DNA from 4 places in the Kitasatospora sp. NPDC054795 genome. Region 2 is predicted to be linked to each of the others. Evidence: riboswitches for the same ligand, from Rfam matches in the RefSeq annotation. Region 2 holds a riboswitch; each other region holds the start of a gene.
The links. Region 2 has a riboswitch for cobalamin ahead of ACWGJO_RS32755 (HoxN/HupN/NixA family nickel/cobalt transporter). Riboswitches for the same ligand answer to the same signal wherever they lie in the genome.
Positions count from the first base shown of each region.

Region 1: it holds a riboswitch for cobalamin, as region 2 does, so the genes downstream of both, ACWGJO_RS04595 (cobalamin biosynthesis protein) here and ACWGJO_RS32755 (HoxN/HupN/NixA family nickel/cobalt transporter) in region 2, are expected to answer to the same signal.
Region 3: it holds a riboswitch for cobalamin, as region 2 does, so the genes downstream of both, ACWGJO_RS15590 (ribonucleoside-diphosphate reductase subunit alpha) here and ACWGJO_RS32755 (HoxN/HupN/NixA family nickel/cobalt transporter) in region 2, are expected to answer to the same signal.
Region 4: it holds a riboswitch for cobalamin, as region 2 does, so the genes downstream of both, metE (5-methyltetrahydropteroyltriglutamate--homocysteine S-methyltransferase) here and ACWGJO_RS32755 (HoxN/HupN/NixA family nickel/cobalt transporter) in region 2, are expected to answer to the same signal.

Region 1 covers NZ_JBSHAP010000008.1:23,800-25,990, forward strand. The annotation lists gene ACWGJO_RS04590 (alpha/beta hydrolase family protein) at 1-302, opposite strand, end outside; cobalamin riboswitch at 649-780, shown strand; gene ACWGJO_RS04595 (cobalamin biosynthesis protein) at 888-1,880, shown strand; gene ACWGJO_RS04600 (cobyric acid synthase) at 1,877-2,191, shown strand, end outside.
Region 2 covers NZ_JBSHAP010000121.1:20,021-22,211, forward strand. The annotation lists gene ACWGJO_RS32755 (HoxN/HupN/NixA family nickel/cobalt transporter) at 144-1,259, opposite strand; cobalamin riboswitch at 1,291-1,503, opposite strand; gene ACWGJO_RS32760 (ArsR/SmtB family transcription factor) at 1,585-1,968, shown strand; gene ACWGJO_RS32765 (hypothetical protein) at 2,027-2,191, shown strand, end outside.
Region 3 covers NZ_JBSHAP010000036.1:49,907-52,097, reverse strand. The annotation lists gene ACWGJO_RS15590 (ribonucleoside-diphosphate reductase subunit alpha) at 1-714, opposite strand, end outside; cobalamin riboswitch at 907-1,063, opposite strand; gene ACWGJO_RS15585 (glycosyltransferase family 39 protein) at 1,113-2,191, opposite strand, start outside.
Region 4 covers NZ_JBSHAP010000017.1:51,204-53,394, reverse strand. The annotation lists gene metE (5-methyltetrahydropteroyltriglutamate--homocysteine S-methyltransferase) at 1-1,119, opposite strand, end outside; cobalamin riboswitch at 1,276-1,520, opposite strand; gene cobF (precorrin-6A synthase (deacetylating)) at 1,635-2,191, shown strand, end outside.

The DNA of each region.
Region 1 (2,191 bases), on a different contig from region 2:
AGCGTGCCCCGGTCGGCGCGGAGCAGCGGGCGGGTGACGCCCCGCTCGTCGCTGTGCAGGACCTCCTCGACGACCGCGTGCCCGCCGTCCGCCCACTCGACCGCCCAGCGGCCGGGGCGCAGGCTCTCGGGGCCGCGGGTGAAGGTGACCCGGCCGGGGGAGAGGCCGCGGACCAGGACCGGCCCGGACTCCGGGACGGCGGCCACCGGACGGACCGTCCGGTCGGAGGCCCGACGGCCGATCACCAGCACGGCGGCCCCGACCGCGGCGGCCGCCACGACGGCGGCGGTTCCCCAACGCATTTCGCTCCCCGCTCTGTTGCTCACGGACCGGACGGTGTTCGGGCACCAGTTCACCGGCGCTCCGTCCGCCCGGCCACCGGGCTGGGCCGTCCGGGTCACCCGGGCGGCGGCCAGGCGGCGCTGAGGAGGTGTCGGAGGCGGGCAATGAGGGTGGTGGGGCGGGGCGGCGGCGGAGCCGGCGGCGCCCCGGTGGGAGGGGACGTGGTGTTCCCGGTGGAGGGCGGCCCCGCGCCGGGCGATCCCCCGGCGCGTCGGCGGCGTCCGCGTGTGACCAACCCCTCTGTGACCTCGGTTGACTCCCGGTTCGGGCCCGTGATGGGATCCTGGGGCCAAACGGAGGCATGGAGAGGAAGCCGGTGGAATTCCGGCGCGGTCCCGCCACTGTCACCGGGGAGCACGCTCGGAACATCGCCACGGCGGCCGTCGACGGCCGCTGGAAGGCTCCGGGGGTGCGTTCGACCCGGAAGCCAGGAGACTCTCGCCCCCGTCACGTCGATCCAGGGCGCGGACCCTGAGTGAGGACACGCACGCGATGCAGGCTGCCCCACCCCACCGGACTCCGAGCTGCCTTCCGCCGTGCCCCCGATGACCCCGCTCGGGCCCTCCTCCTCGCCGCGCCCGCTGGCCCGCGCCGCCGCGTTCGCGCTCGGCGCCGTCGCGGGCCATGTCGCCGACGCCCGCTTCGCCGACCCCCGCCGGGGCCATCCGGTGGCTGTCTTCGGCAGCGCCGCGACCCGGCTGGAGCGTCGGCTGTGGCGCGACGACCGCGGCGCGGGGGCCGGGTACACGGCGCTGTGCGTGGGCGCGGTCGCGGCGGGCGCGCTCGCCCTGGACCGTACGGTGGGCCGGCGTCCGCTGGGCCGGGCGGTGCTGGCGGCGGCCGCGACCTGGACAGTGCTCGGCGGCACCTCGCTGACCCGGGAGGCGCGCACCATCGGCCGCTCGCTGGCCGCGGGCGACCTCGCGGCCGCCCGGGAACGGCTGCCGCACCTGTGCGGGCGGGACCCGAGCGCGCTGGACGGGCAGCAGATCGCCCGGGCGGTGGTCGAGTCGGTGGCCGAGAACACCGCCGACGCCGTGGTGAACGCGCTGACCTGGGGCGCCCTGGCCGGCACGCCCGGCCTGCTGGCCTTCCGCGCCGTGAACACCCTGGACGCGATGGTGGGCCACCGCTCGCCGCGCTACGCCCGGTTCGGCTGGGCCTCGGCCCGGCTGGACGACCTGGCGGGCTGGCCGGGCGCCCGGCTGACGGCGCTGCTGACGGTGGCCGCCGCGCCCGAGCCCCGTACGGCCTGGCGGGTCTGGCGGCGCGACGGCTCCGCGCACCCGAGCCCGAACGCGGGCCAGGCCGAGGCGGCGTTCGCCGGCGCGGTGGGCGTACGGCTGGGCGGGGCGCTGCGGTACGGCGAGCGGGTGGAGCACCGGCCCGTACTGGGTGCGGAGCTGCGGCCGGTGACGGTGGACGACATCGAGCGCGCCTGTGCGCTCTCCCGGCGGGTGGGCGCACTGGCGCTGGGTACGACGGTCGCGGGGCACGTCCTGCTGCGGATGCTGCTGAGGAAGAGGGGACGGGCATGAGCAAGGCGCTGCTGGTCGCGGGGACGACCTCGGACGCGGGCAAGAGCGTGGTGACGGCCGGGATCTGCCGTTGGCTCGTCCGCCAGGGCGTGCGGGTCGCGCCGTTCAAGGCGCAGAACATGTCGCTCAACTCCTTCGTCACCGCCGACGGTGCCGAGATCGGCCGTGCCCAGGCGATGCAGGCCCAGGCCGCCCGGGTGGAGCCGGAGGCGGCGATGAACCCGGTGCTGCTCAAGCCGGGCGCGGACGGCCGCAGCCAGGTGGTGCTGCTCGGCAGGCCGGTGGCGGAGGTGGGCGCGCTGGACTACCGC
Region 2 (2,191 bases):
CGGTCGCCGGCCGGCACGTCGACCTCCGCGAGGAGCGCCGACCCGGGGCGCACCCGGCCCCCGGAACGCGAACGGCGCCTCCCCACCGCGGGGAGGCGCCGTTCCGGCGTGCGCGGGCAGGCCGCTGCTCGCGGCCGGGTGGCTCAGGAGCCCTCGGGCGTCCAGCGCTTCTCGACCCCGGCGAGTTTCCAGTACCCGATCGCGATCGCCCAGACGACCACGAACAGCCCGGCGATGGCGTAGCCGACGTTGTCCAGTGAGATGTCGGCGATGAAGCCGGTGACCGGGTCGGTCAGATCGAGCTTCTCGTGCAGCACCCCGACCAGCTCGATGGTGCCGATGACGAAGGCCACCGCGATCGACAGACCGGTGATGGTCAGGTTGTAGTACACCTTCCGCACCGGGTTGGCGAAGGCCCACTGGTACGCGAAGTTCATGAACGTCCCGTCCAGGGTGTCGAACAGGCTCATCCCGGCCGCGAACAGCAGCGGCAGGCAGACGATCGCGTACCAGGGCAGCCCGGAGGCGGCGCCCGAGCCGGCCATCACCATCAGGGTGACCTCGGTCGCGGTGTCGAAGCCCAGGCCCAGCACCATGCCCACCGGGAACATCTGCCCGGGCCGGGTGATCGAACGGGTCGCCCGGTTCAGCACCCGGGCCATGAAGCCGCGCGAGTCGAGGTGCGCCTCCAGCTCCTTCTCGTCGAACTTCCCGGCCCGCATCGAGCGGAACACCCTGAGGATGCCGAGCAGCGCCGCCAGGTTGAGCGCGCCGATCAGGTAGAGGAACACGCCGGAAGTGGTCGTCCCGATCACGCCGAGCCACTTGTGGGTGGTCGACTCGTCGTCCATCAGGGTGTTCGCCAGCTGCGCGCCGCCCGCCACCAGGGCGGCCATCAGCACCACCATCGAGGAGTGTCCGAGGGCGAACCAGAAGCCCACCGAGACCGGCCGCTTGCCGTCCGCCATCAGCTTGCGGGTGGTGTTGTCGATCACCGCGATGTGGTCGGCGTCGAAGGCGTGCCGCATCCCGAGGGTGTACGCGGTGATACCCAGGCCCACCCCGAAGACCTGGGTACCGACCGCGTACTTCTCGGGTGCGACCAGGAAGATCAGCGTGCCGAAGGCCACCACGTGCATGGCCACGATCACCGCCATCAGCCCGGCGGTACGGACGGTGTCCTCGCGCCGCCACTGGAAGCTGGGCAGCGCGGAGGGGGCCGGTTCGGCCCCGGCGGCAACGGTTTCGGGCAGGGTCATCTGCGGATCACGCTCCAGCACCTCGTGGAAAACCTCGTGAGATGCCGTGGCCGGTCTCCTGGCTGACGGGACGCCCGTACCCGCCTTCCCAAGCGCGCGAGGCGCCCAGTGGCTCCATGGGTACGGACGACGTTCCTCCGCGGACGGAGGAACGACCCGATCACAGTGGCGAGGGCCGCTCCGGGCTGGGACCCCTGAGGGTCCGTCACCGGTCTTCCCGAGCACCACGGCGGGGAACACCGTAGGGGCCACGCCCGACCCGTGCAAGGTTGCGCACCTGCGCAGGTGTCCAGGATCACAGACCGCCGCCTGCGAGAATGTCCGCATGCATCTCGTACCGGCCGACCGCGCGGGCCACCGCACCATCGACGGGCACCGGGTCTGCGAGGCCATCGCCGCGATCGGCGACCCGGCCCACGTCCGGTCCTGGGCCGAGCGGTTCTCCCTGCTCGCCGACCCCGGCCGGCTCGCCCTGCTGCTCGCCCTCCACCGGGCCGGGCCGCTCGCCGTCACCGACCTCGCGGTCGCCACCGGCATGCGCGACCCCGCCGTCTCCCAGGCCCTGCGGCTGCTCCGCACGGCCGGCGTGGTCACCGGCGACCGGGACGGACGCGTGGTGCGCTACCAGCTCGTGGACGAGGCCATGCGCCCCCTCCTCGACGAGTGCGTCGCCGGCGAACACCACGAGCCCACCGCGGCCACGGGCTGACCCACTGGCCCGGCCCCGGAACCGCGCCGCGGCCGGAGCGGATGAGTACGATCATGACGTGCCGTCCCGCCCCCACGCCTGGCCCGCCGACCGGTGGAACACCCGACCGGTCAGGGCCCGCGTGCTGGCGGTCGCCCGCACCCTCACCTCGGCCACCCGGGTCCTGGACGTCCTGACCCTGCTGAACCCGGACGGCATCGAGCGGTACTTCACCGTCAACCCC
Region 3 (2,191 bases), on a different contig from region 2:
GTAGCGGTTGTAGATCGAGTCCAGGTTGTCCAGCGGCGAGTCGAGCAGGTAGCAGCTCGACATCTGCGGGTGGCGGGTGCCGGAGTTGAAGAGCGTCGGCGAGGAGGTCAGGTACTCCAGGCGGCTCATCAGGCCGTACAGCTCGGCCACCTCGCGCACGGACTGCTCGCTGTCGCCGACCGCCAGGCCACAGGCGACGCGGAGCAGGAAGTGCTGCGGGGTCTCGATCACCTTGCGGGTGATCGGGTGGCGCAGCAGGTAGCGGGACTGCACCGTGCGCAGGCCGAAGTACTCGAAGCGGTCGTCGCCCTTGGTGTCGACGAGCGCGTCCAGGGCGGCCGCGTGCTTGGTGACGAAGGCGGCGGTGGTGTCGCCGATCAGGCCCTCGGCGTGGCCGACGGCGATCGAGGCGGAGAAGGACACCGAGCCCTGGCTGTTCGCCTCGTCGACGATCTCCAGGGCGAGCAGGCGGGCGGCGAGCTTCGAGTACTGGGGGTCCTCGGCGATCATCGACGCGGCGGCGTCCACGGCGAGCCCGCGCAGCTCGGCGAAGTCCGAGCCGGCGTGGCGGCCGCGCAGCGCGGCGGCGGCGACATGGCCGGGGTCGACCTCGGTGAGGTCGGTGCTGCGGTCGGTGAGCAGCCGCAGCAGCGCGCCCCCGGGGTCGGAGACCGTCGGGTCGGTGAAGGCGGTACCGGAGCCCTGGGTGGGCAGGGTGGCTGAGGCAGCGGTGGTCAAGGCGCTCTCTCCTGGCGGCGATCGGCGGCGGTGATCGGGGGGCCACCGGGCCGATCTGGGCAGGGGAGCACGGCGCGAACGCAAAAAGCGTCGCGCGAGGTGACTCCCCGGCCCGCCCGCGAGGCCCGGAGGGGTACTGCTGGTGCCGGCGCGGCCTCTGCGGGAGGGCCGTGGCGCACGCCGTCGGCAGGTACTCGGACTCGCGGGGCGCGGCTGCTGGAGCCGCCCGCTCACCGCTGCGGGGCAGTCCCGGATTCGCACCGGGTTCCCCTGCATCGACAGCAGTAGCGAGCATACATGTAGTGCCGCCGGACTGCGGCGGCACCATATGTTGTGCCTGTCGTGTCGCGGATGTGCGTGGGCCGGGCGGCCGGTCAGTGCTTCAGATAGACCTTGTACGTACTCGAATCGCCGGTCGGCGAGGTGAATTGGGCGACCAGCCGGTAGTGCCCGGCGGTGCTCAGGGCCTCGCTCAGGGCCCGGTCGGTGGCCCTCGGCGCGGTGCTGTCGAGGACGACCATGGTGAACCAGCCGTCCCGGATCGCGGCCACGCTGCCGTCGTCGCCGTGGTGCTCGACCCCGGCCCCGTCGCGGTAGTCCGTGCCGGCGCGCGCGGAGATCCACTGCTCGGGCTTGGAGACGCCGCCGAGGTAGTACTCGGCGAGTCCGTCGACCTCGGTGAGGTAGCGGCCCTGGGGCTCCGTGTGGACCCGCAGGACGGCCAGCAGGCGGCCGGAGTCGGGCCCGTTCTGGTAGCGCAGGGCGGACTGCTCCAGGCCGAGGGCGAGCAGGGCGACCCAGACCAGGATGCCGAGCTGGGGGTGGCGGAAGTGGGCGCCGACCAGCCGGGTCAGGCCGACCCCGGCGAGCGGGGCGGCGAGCAGCATGCCGTAACCGAGGTGGCGGAACAGCGCGCCGGAGGTGCCGGTCCACAGGTGGGCGGCGGGGACCAGCAGGGCGGTGGCGGTCAGGACGGCCCCGAGCAGGGCGCGCCGGCCCCAGGTGGTGGGGAGGGCGTCCTTCTCCGGCGCGTCGTGCTCGGGCATCTGTTCGCGGCGCGCGTAGGCGATGGTGCCGGCCACCGCGAGGACGGTGAACAGGCCGGCCCACTGGAGCGTGCCGAGCAGGATCGAGCCGGCCGAGCCGGGGGCGTTGCCGCGCGAGGGCGACCACCCGGCGACCTTGCCGAGGGTGCCGTACGGGAGCAGCAGGACGAGGGTGCCGAGGGCCGTCAGCAGCGCGCGCAGGGCGGCCGGGCCCACCCGGTGGTACGGCCGGGCGCAGGCGAAGGCGAGGGCGACCAGGGCGGGGGCGGCGAAGGCCGCGGAGTAGGCCGTGGCGCAGGCCAGAGCCGTGGGCGGGGCGGCGAGCAGGGCCAGGGCCGGATGGCGGCCGGCGGTGAACACCGTGGTCCAGGCCGCGAGGGCGACCAGCAGGAGGGCGAGGGACTCGG
Region 4 (2,191 bases), on a different contig from region 2:
CCGGGCGAGCAGCGCCGCCTCGCCGGCCTTCTGCCGGGCGAACGCCAGCCAGCGGGCGATCTGCGGGTCGATGTCGCGCTCCGCGGCGGCGTCGATCGGCACGTGCAGCAGCGAGCAGGACGGCGCCACGTCGACGGTGCCGGCGAGGCCCAGCAGGGTCGCCAGGGTCGCCAGCGACTTCTCCAGGTCGTTGATCCAGATGTTGCGCCCGTCGATCACCCCCGCCACCAGCCGCTTGCCGGGCAGGCCGCCGACGGCGGCGAGGTCCTCCAGGTTGGCGGCGGCCGGGCCGGTGAAGTCCAGCGCCAGGCCCTCGACCGGGGCCTTGGTCAGCACCGGCAGCGCCTCGCCGAGCCGGTCGAAGTAGCTCGCGACCAGCAGCTTGGGCCGCTCGGTGAGACCGCCCAGCTCGCGGTAGGCGCGCGCGGCCGCGTTGAGCTCGGCCGGGGTGCGGTCCTGCACCAGCGCGGGCTCGTCCAGCTGGACCCACTCGGCACCGGCGGCCCTCAGGTCGGCGAGCAGCCGGGCGTAGACGGGCAGCAGCCGGTCCAGCAGGGTGATCGGTCGGAAGTCCGCGGCCACCCCGGGCGCCGGCTTGGCGAGCAGCAGGTAGCTGACCGGGCCGACCAGCACCGGCCGGGCGGCGTGGCCGAGCAGCAGCGCCTCGCGCAGCTCGCCGACCGCCTTGGCCGGGTTCGCGGCGAACACCGTGTCCGGGCCCAACTCCGGCACCAGGTAGTGGTAGTTGGTGTCGAACCACTTGGTCATCTCCAACGGAGCGACGTCCTGGTTGCCGCGCGCCATCGCGAAGTACCCGTCCAGCGGGTCGGCGTCGACCGCCTCCCGGTGCCGCGGCGGGATCGCACCGACCGCCACGGTGGTGTCCAGCACGTGGTCGTAGAGCGAGAAGTCTCCGGTCGGGACCTCTTCGATGCCGGAGTCGGCGAGCTGCTGCCAGTTCCCCCGACGCAGGTCGGCGGCGGTCGCCAGCAGCGCCCCCGCGGTGACCGTGCCCTTCCAGTACCCCTCGATCGCCTTCTTCAATTCACGGCCCCGGCCCTGACGGGGGTAGCCGTGGGCGGTGGCGACGCTCGCCGCGGCTGCGGACTTCGTGGTCAAGGGACTCTCCTTCGCGAGTCTGGATCCTCAAGTGCCCGGTGACGGCACGAGGACGCGAAGGGATGACGGACCGGACGGACGACCGCACCCGTGCGCGGCTCCGCCCGATATGGTCGCCGACCCGCCCACGAGGTCACCGGATGGCCGGGCGCGAACGCTCGCGCACGGGCAGTGGCAGGTCTTCGGACTCGCGGGCACACCCACCTCGGCCGAAACCGGGGCGGACACCTACTGGCCGTCGCTTCCCAGACCCGTCCCGGGTCCAGTGCGTATGACGGCGGTCGTTCCCACTCACCGCTGCGGGGCAGTCCCGGACTGGCCAGTTGAAAGGCGTCACCGGGTTCCCTCTTACGACGCGCCTGCCTGGCGGACAGGGCGAACCAGCTGCACCGCCAGCTTAGGGGCAAACCGTCGGCGCCGAGGCGGAAATCTCGCAAGGCGTCCGCGTGCTGAGACGCGGGCTCCGCGCCCGCTCCCGGGCGGCGCACCCGGGAGCGGGCGGCAGAATGTCTCCCATGCGGCACATCTTCGTCATCGGCATCGGCGCGGGCGACCCCGACCACCTCACCCTGCAGGCGGTCAAGACGATCGGTCGCACCGACGTCTTCTTCATCCTCGACAAGAGCGAGGAACGGCAGGATCTGATCGGGCTGCGTCGCCGGATGCTGGCCGACCACGGACGGCCCGGGCACCGCGTGGTCGAGGCGCCGGACGCCGAACGGGACCGCACCACCCCCGCGTACGCGGCCGCCGTGGACGACTGGCGCGTCCGCCGCGCCGATCTGGTCGAACGGCTGGTCGCCGAGCACCTCGGCCCGGGCGAGAACGGCACCTTCCTGGTCTGGGGCGACCCCGCCCTCTACGACAGCGTCATCGCCGTGGTGGACGACGTGTCGAACCGGGGCGGCGTGCCCTTCGCGTACGAGGTGATCCCGGGCATCAGCAGCGTCTCCGCGCTCGCCGCCCGGCACCGCACCACGCTGACCCGGGTCGGCCGACCGGTGCAGATCACCACCGGCCGCCGCCTCGCCGAGGGGTTCCCCGAGGGGGTGGACGACGTGGTGGTGATGCT